DNA from 3 places in the Paenibacillus marchantiae genome. Region 3 is predicted to be linked to each of the others. Evidence: predicted binding sites of a transcription regulator. Region 3 holds the regulator's gene; each other region holds the start of a gene.

Evidence for each region. Region 3 encodes CtsR, which represses protease genes until heat stress. Its sites were predicted from a motif close to ATGGTCAATAAAGGTCAAACA; they were not measured.
Region 1: the regulator CtsR is predicted to act here: its motif matches at 1,843-1,863, upstream of clpP (ATP-dependent Clp endopeptidase proteolytic subunit ClpP).
Region 2: the regulator CtsR is predicted to act here: its motif matches at 1,060-1,080, upstream of clpP (ATP-dependent Clp endopeptidase proteolytic subunit ClpP).

The regions. Positions count from the first base shown of each region.
Region 1 covers NZ_CP118270.1:1,329,803-1,333,057, reverse strand. The annotation lists gene gap (type I glyceraldehyde-3-phosphate dehydrogenase) at 1-82, opposite strand, end outside; gene PTQ21_RS06090 (sugar-binding transcriptional regulator) at 191-1,216, opposite strand; tRNA gene PTQ21_RS06085 (tRNA-Arg) at 1,700-1,774, shown strand; gene clpP (ATP-dependent Clp endopeptidase proteolytic subunit ClpP) at 1,953-2,549, shown strand; gene PTQ21_RS06075 (PdaC/SigV domain-containing protein) at 2,835-3,255, opposite strand, start outside.
Region 2 covers NZ_CP118270.1:6,774,563-6,777,817, reverse strand. The annotation lists gene tig (trigger factor) at 1-892, shown strand, start outside; gene clpP (ATP-dependent Clp endopeptidase proteolytic subunit ClpP) at 1,270-1,860, shown strand; gene clpX (ATP-dependent protease ATP-binding subunit ClpX) at 1,873-3,126, shown strand; gene ispG (flavodoxin-dependent (E)-4-hydroxy-3-methylbut-2-enyl-diphosphate synthase) at 3,250-3,255, shown strand, end outside.
Region 3 covers NZ_CP118270.1:353,289-356,543, reverse strand. The annotation lists gene PTQ21_RS01875 (GNAT family N-acetyltransferase) at 1-505, shown strand, start outside; gene PTQ21_RS01870 (CtsR family transcriptional regulator) at 978-1,439, shown strand; gene PTQ21_RS01865 (protein-arginine kinase activator protein McsA) at 1,470-1,994, shown strand; gene PTQ21_RS01860 (protein-arginine kinase McsB) at 2,023-3,093, shown strand.

The DNA.
Region 1 (3,255 bases), 980 kb from region 3:
CTTCAATGCCCTCTACATTTTGAATACGGCGGAATGCCAAGCGTCCAATACGTCCAAAACCGTTAATACCTACTTTAATCATGAGTAAGTTCCTCCCAAGTTTTGATTAATTTTTTTTATGAAACTTATATATTCAAGACAGACCGTGAAGTCCGTAAAGACAACAATGGTTGTGGTGAAAAGTAAACTCTTATTCCATTTCGGCAACGATGACTTCGGCAGCAGCCTCGTCAATAATCAGAATATCTTCCTGGCCAAATCGCAGCACGGAGTGAATAGCAGCAGCTTTGCTTTTGCCACCTGCAATTCCGATCACGACATCGGTTCGTTCAATATCCTGGAGTCGCATGCCCAGCGTAAGCATGGTGTGTACCACCTCACCCTGATCATTAAAGTAATAACCGAAGGATTCAGATACGGCCCCTTGCGCCTGAAGTTCATCTATGATCTCTGTCGCAAGTTTACGGCGCCGTGCCATCTCTACGGCATCACCGATTCCATGAATGACGATCCGCGATTTTCGAATCAGCTGCAGAATCTCCTGAACACTTGGGTCCTGGATTAGTGATTCGTAGGCATGATCACTAAGCAAATCCGGTACATGCAGGAGTTTGTATTGGGCCCCTACCCGTTTTGCCATCGTGGATGCAATCGTATTGGCCTGAATTTCGAGGCTTTCTCCCAGCCCACCGCGTGCCGGCACAAACCAGACACCTTTCAGCGATGTTGGCGGAGTCAGTTGCTCTGCAACTCCAGCCGTTGTTGAACCGCCAGTTACGGCGACAACATCGTTATCAGTCATAATATTACCCAGAGCCTTCGCTCCGGCTCTACCCAGTTCCCGTTTGGCAAATGGAGAAATGTCCGAATCACCAGGAACCACAACTACCTTTTGCAGACCGTAGGCTTGCTTGATGCGCTCTTCCAGTTCGGATAATCCGAACAGCTCTTTGGCGACGGGTTCCAACTGCTGCAGCAATTCATGCCCTGCCTCACTGATCTTCATGCCTGCACTGTCAATTTCAATAAGTCCCTGAGCCTTTAACAAATCGGTTTCAGCCCTCAGAACCCGCTCGGTCATCTGCATGGAATTAGCTAACGTTCTTCGTCCGATCACATCCGATAACATGATCTGGTGCAGAATCGTATACCTCTTCTTCAAGACATCCATGAGATCAGGCAGAAGCTGCTTTTGCACTTCTAAAATCGTTCGCATGCTTTCCACTCCCGCAAGCTTCTCGTTCCAAGCTTTCTTTCATGGCCCCAAAACGTCCCGGGTTAACTTTTTAAGTCCCACGTCTATTCTACCTAAAACTGACGTGACATGCAAGTGTTTCGAAGCGTTAAATCGACACGTTTCAGGCGTTTGTACGCGCTTATTTTCACAATGTCAATCTACTATGATCGAGAACAACCTGTTCGACACCATATATAGAAGCAAAGTAAAATTCTCATCTACATATTGCTTGCTATGGTTTTTCATATGGCATGTCCAAAACCTCTTTTAGCATTTACCTATTTGCGCTCTTTATCCACTTATTTTCATCATGATCAATTTCAGGGTATTCCAAACCAAAACAGCGAACATCAGCTTGCAATTAAATTACTCATGAGCTATAATCATTATTGCTGTCACATATTTGAAGCTTCTATTTCAAAACTGCTTTTATGCAACTATGTTTGCAGCAATAATCAATGTGCGCCCGTGGTCCAATGGATATGACGTAGGCCTCCGAAGCCTGAGATCCAAGTTCGATTCTTGGCGGGCGCGCCATTCTTAATTAGTAGCTCATAACACTCTTAACCAATGAAACCGAATAGGTTTCTTTTTTTTTCAAACTTAGTTTGACTTTCTTTGACTTTTTGTTTGGAATTGTTTATGATGTGGGTAATACGGTAACAGTTTATATATAACACCAATTAACATTTACATTTCTGAGGAGGTTTTTCACGTGAGTTATATTCCAATGGTCGTTGAACAGAGCAACCGCGGTGAGCGCGCCTATGACATCTATTCCAGATTGCTGAAGGATCGTATCATCTTCCTTGGCAGTGATGTAAATGACGTTGTGGCGAATTCCATCATGGCACAGATGTTGTTCCTTACTGCGGAAGATCCGGAGAAAGACATTCACTTATACATCAATAGCCCAGGCGGCTCCATTACAGCCGGTATGGCGATTTACGATACTATGCAATTCATCAAACCGGATGTATCTACCATCTGTGTAGGTATGGCGGCTTCGATGGGTGCATTCCTGTTGAATGCAGGTGCCAAAGGTAAACGTTTTGCATTGCCTAACAGCGAAATCATGATTCACCAACCACTTGGTGGTGCGCAAGGTCAAGCTTCGGACATCGAAATTCGTGCCCGCCGCATCCTGAAAATGCGTGATACGTTGAACCGCATCATCGCTGAGCGCTCAGGCCAACCGCTGGAGCGTATTGAGAAAGATACAGATCGTGACTACTTTATGAGCGCTGCTGAAGCTGCCGATTACGGTATCATCGATAAAGTTATTGAAAACGTAGGTTCCCAAGGCATCTAAGCCGAGGCGAATCGCCAATTAAACGGATAAACCATATATCCAACTCAAACGGCAACGCCCAGTTGAGTTGGATATATGAAAAAAGGACGCTCTCGTCAATATGACGAGGGCGTCCTTTTTTTGAAGATAATTTAAAAGTGCATGATACATATTTAATTGATTCACTTTAACTCTCATAGCGTTACGCTAGCAATAAGCCCAACACTAATACTAAAGATACATTTACGAACCGAGCATACGCATACGCTATTAGCCATCATTTCAACGAAATGAAAATCTAATACTTTACTTGTTTGCTGTTAAGCCACTGAACGGCTCTGTGCCTTTAGGAAGCAACTCTTTGTATGTGAACGGAAATTCTGGGAAGCCTTCCGCATAAGCTGTATACTCATACAACTGGAAGAATACAACTACACCTGTTGGTGTTACATAGAAATCCTGATCTTTATTCAGGCCTTTATAGCCTTCAAGGTAACCACCGCTAGCTTTAAGCTGATCTCCGACTTTTTTGCTTACTGTCTGACGCACAGTTTTGTTATTTTGAATTACATCATCCAGACTCAATTCCTTGCCGGAATCCAGAGCAAAGGTGTGACCTGAACGGAAAGTCATGCCATGTGCACCTGCATAGTCCTGATAACTTTGCGTAATGAGTCCAAGCACACCATTTTCGTTGTATGTCACGACATAAGAACTCTCAAATGCA
Region 2 (3,255 bases), 560 kb from region 3:
AGAACTCGTTGTTATCGACGAAGGTTCCGCACAAAACGGCGACGTTGCTGTAATCGACTTTGACGGTTCCGTTGATGGTGTACCTTTCGAAGGTGGACAAGCTGAGGGTTATTCCCTGGAACTTGGTTCCAACACATTCATCCCAGGATTTGAAGAGCAGGTTGTGGGTCTGTCCACAGGCGACTTCAAAGACGTTGAAGTAACTTTCCCTGAGAGCTACCATGCAGCTGAACTGGCTGGCAAAAAAGCGGTATTTAAAGTGAAAGTACATGAAATCAAACGTAAACAACTTCCTGAACTGGATGACGAGTTTGCAAAAGATGTTAGCGAATTCGATACGCTTGAAGAGTACAAAGCTGATCTGAAAACGCAATTGGAATCCCGCAAAGCAGATGAAGCCAAAGCAGCTCAAGAAAATGCTGTTGTAGAAAAAGTGGCTGAAAATGCTGAAGTGGATATTCCTTCTGCAATGGTTGAGAGCGAAGTACAAAACATGATGCGTGATTTCGACAACCGTCTGCGCAACCAAGGTATGAACCTGGAAATGTTCCTGAGCTTCTCTGGTCAAACACAAGCTGACCTGAGAGGACAAATGCAGGAAGATGCTTCCAAACGTGTTCGCAACAACTTGGTTCTTGAAGCCGTTGGTAAAGCGGAAAACATCGAAGTGTCTGACGAAGAAGTTAACCAAGAACTCGAAAAAATGGCTGAGTCTTACAAGCGTCCTGCTGAAGAGATTCGTGGCATTCTCGAGGGTAATGGTTCCCTGGACAGCCTTCGTGATGAAGTGAAACTGCGTAAAACGATCGATGTTCTCGTTGAGAACAGCAAAGTCGTTGAAGCTGTTGAAGCTCCAGCTGAAGAAGTTGCTGCAGAAGCTGACGAAAAATAAGACAAGCTGTTACGTAATGAACAGCTGAATAAACGATAAGGCACGTGAATCATTGCGTGCCTTATTTTTAAATTATGGCATCCATTTTATAGAGGATTCAGTAATAATATGGATGGATTTCGTTGTGGCATTGGTTATGCATATTCAAGGTCCTATGGTTCTCCTGCAAATAAAAAAAAGGTGAAACGGCATAGGATTGCTCCGATTTGCACATACATAGAAAACATGGTTAAATATGATCAGGCAAAAAAGTAAACTTACTCCGTCTTTACACCACTTGTGAAAAATGACATTGTCACAGGAACGTGTTAGAATGAATTTGGGTTTGCTTTACAGGTAGCCTATGTCTAATTACATGTAGAAAAGAGGTTGGTCTCATGAGTCTGGTGCCAATGGTTGTTGAACAAACCAATCGAGGCGAGCGGTCTTACGATATATATTCGCGTTTGCTGAAGGATCGCATTATCTTTTTAACCAGTGCGATTGATGACGATGTAGCCAATCTTGTCATAGCGCAGCTTTTGTTTTTGGCAGCCGACGATCCTGAGAAGGATATAAGTTTGTACATTAATTCACCTGGTGGTTCTGTCACCGCAGGGATGGGTATATACGATACGATGCAATATATCAAGCCGGATGTATCGACCATTTGCGTAGGTATGGCAGCAAGCATGGGCTCGTTATTGCTGACAGCCGGAGCTCCTGGTAAACGATATGCGCTGACTAACAGCGAAGTGATGATTCATCAGCCGCTTGGCGGCGTTCAAGGACAGGCTGCGGATATCAAAATTCACGCAGAATGGATTATTAAAACACGTCAGAAACTGAATCAAATATACGTCGATCGTACAGGTCAACCCCTTGAGAAAATCGAGCGGGACACAGACCGTGACTTTTTCATGAGTGCTGAAGAAGCCAAAACGTACGGCATTATTGACCAGGTGCTCAGCAGACCGATCAATTCCTAAAGGGGTGGTTTCATGTTTAAATTTAACGATGAGAAAGGGCAGTTGAAATGCTCTTTTTGCGGTAAATCTCAGGAACAGGTGCGCAAGCTGGTCGCTGGACCGGGCGTTTACATTTGTGATGAATGTATCGAACTGTGCACTGAAATCGTAGAGGAAGAGCTCGGTCATGACGAAGAACTGGACCTCAAAGATATTCCAAAACCGAAAGAAATCCGCGACATTCTTGACCAGTACGTCATTGGTCAGGATCAGGCGAAGAAATCTTTGTCTGTAGCGGTTTACAATCACTATAAACGGATCAACACACAAAGTAAGATTGAGGATGTTGAATTGCAAAAAAGTAATATTTTGCTGTTAGGACCTACGGGTTCTGGTAAAACGTTGCTTGCGCAAACGATGGCCAAAATCCTTAATGTTCCTTTTGCTATTGCTGATGCAACTTCATTGACGGAAGCGGGTTATGTCGGCGAAGATGTAGAGAACATTCTGCTCAAGCTGATTCAAGCTGCTGATTATGATGTGGAAAAAGCAGAGCGCGGCATTATTTATATCGATGAAATTGATAAAGTAGCGCGTAAATCCGAGAACCCATCCATTACTCGTGATGTATCGGGTGAAGGTGTTCAACAAGCGCTCTTGAAAATCCTGGAAGGAACTGTAGCTTCTGTACCACCACAAGGTGGTCGTAAGCATCCACATCAGGAATTCATCCAGATTGATACCACCAACATCTTGTTCATTTGTGGCGGTGCCTTTGATGGTCTCGAGCAAATGATTAAACGCCGGATCGGTAAAAAAGTCATCGGCTTTAATACCGTTGCGGAACAAAAAGATCTTAAACCAGGTGAATATCTGGGTATGGTATTGCCGGAAGACTTGCTGAAATTCGGTCTGATTCCGGAATTTGTAGGCCGTTTGCCAGTTATCTCCACTTTGGAGCCACTGGACGAAGACACATTGGTACGGATTCTTTCCGAGCCAAAAAATGCGCTTACGAAACAGTACCAAAAACTGCTTGAGCTGGATAATGTGAATCTGGTGTTCGAACCAGGAGCATTGCTGGCGATTGCGAAGGAAGCCATTAAACGTAACACGGGTGCACGTGGACTACGTGCAATCATCGAGGGCATTATGCTTGAGATTATGTACGAAGTGCCTTCCCGTGATGATGTTACGAACTGTGTCATTACCGAAGAGGTCGTTGAGAAGAGAGTCGTGCCTGAACTGAGCCAATCCAAGGACGACAAGCAGGAAGAAAGTGCCTAACTAAAGGCGAATATTCCGTTTCAACACTGAAATATAGACTTGTCAGTTCTCCACTCCTGGCAGAAGGCGAATTCATGTCTCTGTCAGGGTGGAGCTTTGACGTTGTGGGGAGAGAAATCACTCATGTTT
Region 3 (3,255 bases):
TCTGAATGAAGAGACAAGACAAGGTTTGTGGACCTTTATTGCCAACCATGATTCCATGATTGAGGAAGTCACTTTACAGGCACCAGCCAGTGATATGCTTGCTTTTCAATTAGATAATCCGCGGATTCAGCAGGAAATTGTACCTTTCTTCATGGCACGTATTGTGAGTGTAGAACAATTTATTTCACAGTATCCTTTTGCGAGCCCAGACTCACCAGTACAGATTAATCTCCAGGTAGAGGATGCCCATGCACCATGGAATGAAGGGGTATGGCAGTTGAATGTGGCGATGAATGGTACAGCTTCGATATGGAAAACATCTGAGTCGGCAGCTAAAGATCAGACTGTTAAAGTAGACATACAGGCGCTCACCGCAATGCTGATGGGGTATCGTAGGCCCGCAGAGATGGCTCAAATAGGTAGAATTGAAGGACCGAATGGAGCGATTAAGGCTTTGGAGCAAGCGATTCCTGAACGGGAAACGTATTTACTTGATTTTTTCTGATCCTCATAGAGTAACGAGTATTTTAGGATCAATTTCATAGACTTAACTTGTATAGCATTACGATGCTAGTGTGAGACAAATGGACTTCTCCAGCTATTTTGGAGAGGTTTTTTTGTGTCAGCCGAATATTTCGTGTAAAATCGTAAAAAATGAATAGTGCTCCCTCTTGGCAAAACCACAAAATATGCTATAATGTATATAAAGTCAAAGAAAGTCAAAGTCAACTAAAGGTTAAATACTTACGTAGCTTTCTTTCTGCAATCCGGTGGTGGGAGCCATATTGAAGGTAGTACACATCAGCGGATAAAAGCAATATTAAAGGACCTTCGAGCGTCCTTCGCTCTCCTGTTAAAGACCGTTGAAGATCAGTTTCGCTGTTTCCTTGATTGGTTAAATGGGTTGAGAAGGTGTACTCTGTAGGGGCGTGTGGGTCCTTATTGACTTAACGTTTCAGACAGTGGAGGATGAGTGGATGCGTAATATCTCTGATATTATCGAACAATATCTGAAGAGTATTTTGCATGAAAGTCCCGAAGGATTGGTCGAAATTCAACGTAATGATCTGGCTGATCAATTTTCATGTGTGCCTTCCCAGATCAATTATGTCATCAGCACCCGATTTACACTCGAAAAAGGTTACCTTGTAGAGAGTAAACGTGGCGGCGGCGGTTATGTTCGCATACAGCGGATTGAATTGCCGGCTCACTCGGCTCTGCATAACCATTTGCACCATAGTATTGGAGATGAGATCGGGCAGACAGCTGCCGAAGGTCTGATCTACCAACTGGAAGAAGCACGTTTCTTAAGCAAAAGGGAAGCCGGGTTGATGCGGGCAGCTGTATCGAGAGAGATTATATTGGTCAAACTTCCTTACCGGGATCAAATTCGTGCCAGAATGTTAAAGGCGATGTTAATATCTTTGCTCGGTAAATGAAAACTATCGGGATCAAGGGGGTACATCATTGTGCTGTGCCAAGAATGCAACAACCGTCCGGCAACACTCCATTTCACGAAGATCGTGAACGGAGAGAAGACGGAATTCCATATTTGTGAGTCATGTGCTCGTGAAAAAGGGGAAATGATTCCCGGAACATCCAACGGATTTTCCATTCATAACTTATTGTCCGGGTTGCTTGATTTTGAACCCTCAGGCAAGAATGGCAGTGCGGGAGCAACACCTGCGCAATCCCTTCGTTGTGAAGAATGCGGCATGACCTATTCACAGTTTAGCAAAATCGGCCGCTTTGGCTGTAGTTCTTGTTATAAATATTTTGACAGTCGTTTGGACCCACTATTTAAACGGGTTCACGGTAGCACTTCCCACGTGGGTAAAGTGCCTGCACGGGCTGGTGGTCGCATCAAGGTCAAAAGACAGATTGCTGATCTGAAACGGGATCTTCAGGAGAGCATAACGCAAGAGGAGTTTGAAGAAGCCGCTCAAATTCGTGATCAGATCAGGGAACTTGAAAAAGAAATAGCTCAGGAGTAAAGTTTGTGATGAGTAGGAGGGATGCGTAATGCCTAATCTGCGTTTTACAGAGAAGGCGCTCAGCGACTGGATGCGTAGTGATGCGGCTGATTCCGAAATCGTCATTAGCAGCCGAGTCCGGATCGCACGCAACCTGCAGCATTATCCGTTTCCGATGCTGGCTTCCAATGAGCAATCGGAAGAAGTGCTGAATAAGCTGAGCGAAGTACTTCAATACGATGACGTTCATGCTTTTGGAGATTTTCATACCCTGGATCTGATTGATATCGATGACCTTGACAAACGGGTGCTGGTGGAGAAGCATTTGATCAGTCCCAGTCTTGCGAACGAATCCAGAAATGGTGCTGTTATTCTCAGTGAGGATGAATCTGTCAGTATTATGATTAATGAAGAGGATCATCTTCGTATCCAGTGCCTCTATCCGGGGTTCCAGGTGAAAGAAGCCTGGGAGAAAGCTTCCGCCATAGATGATGCTTTTGAAGCGCATGTGGATTATGCTTTTGATGACCGCAGAGGATATTTAACCAGCTGTCCTACGAATGTAGGTACAGGTGTAAGAGCATCTGTCATGATGCATCTGCCCGCTCTGGTGATGACACAGCAGATTGGCCGGATTCTAACCGCAGTATCCCAAGTCGGACTGACTGTACGGGGAATTTACGGTGAAGGCAGTGAGGCGATGGGTAACCTGTTCCAGATCTCGAACCAGATCACACTGGGGCAGACGGAACAAGAAGTCATCGATAACCTGCATAGTGTTGTGTTACAGATGATTGGGCATGAGCGTACCGCCAGAGAACGGTTAATTACCGACTCCAGATTGCGGATTACCGACAGGGTTATGCGTTCTTACGGCATTTTGTCCCATGCAGCCATCGTTGATTCGAAGGAAGCTGCACAGCGTCTGTCTGATGTTCGACTTGGTGTAGATCTCGGATTGTTGGACGGCTTGTCCATTACCGTGATGAACGAGTTGAATGTGATGACGCAGCCGGGCTTTTTGCAGAAAACATTTGGGGAAGACATGCGGACAGATGAGCGTGACATATATCGGGCTCAGTTGATCCGTGATACGATCAGTGCAGCCAATCAATCCTAGGTTGTTCAATAGTTGTTTATAAAGGTTTCACGCCGCATTGCGGCTTTTATATAATAGAGCATTTTTATAAATGAATGCTGAATGATTTTATTCGCAGCATGGCTGCAAACAAAAATGATATGAAGAATACGGTGGGATCCTTTCAACAGCCCCCGTTTTATC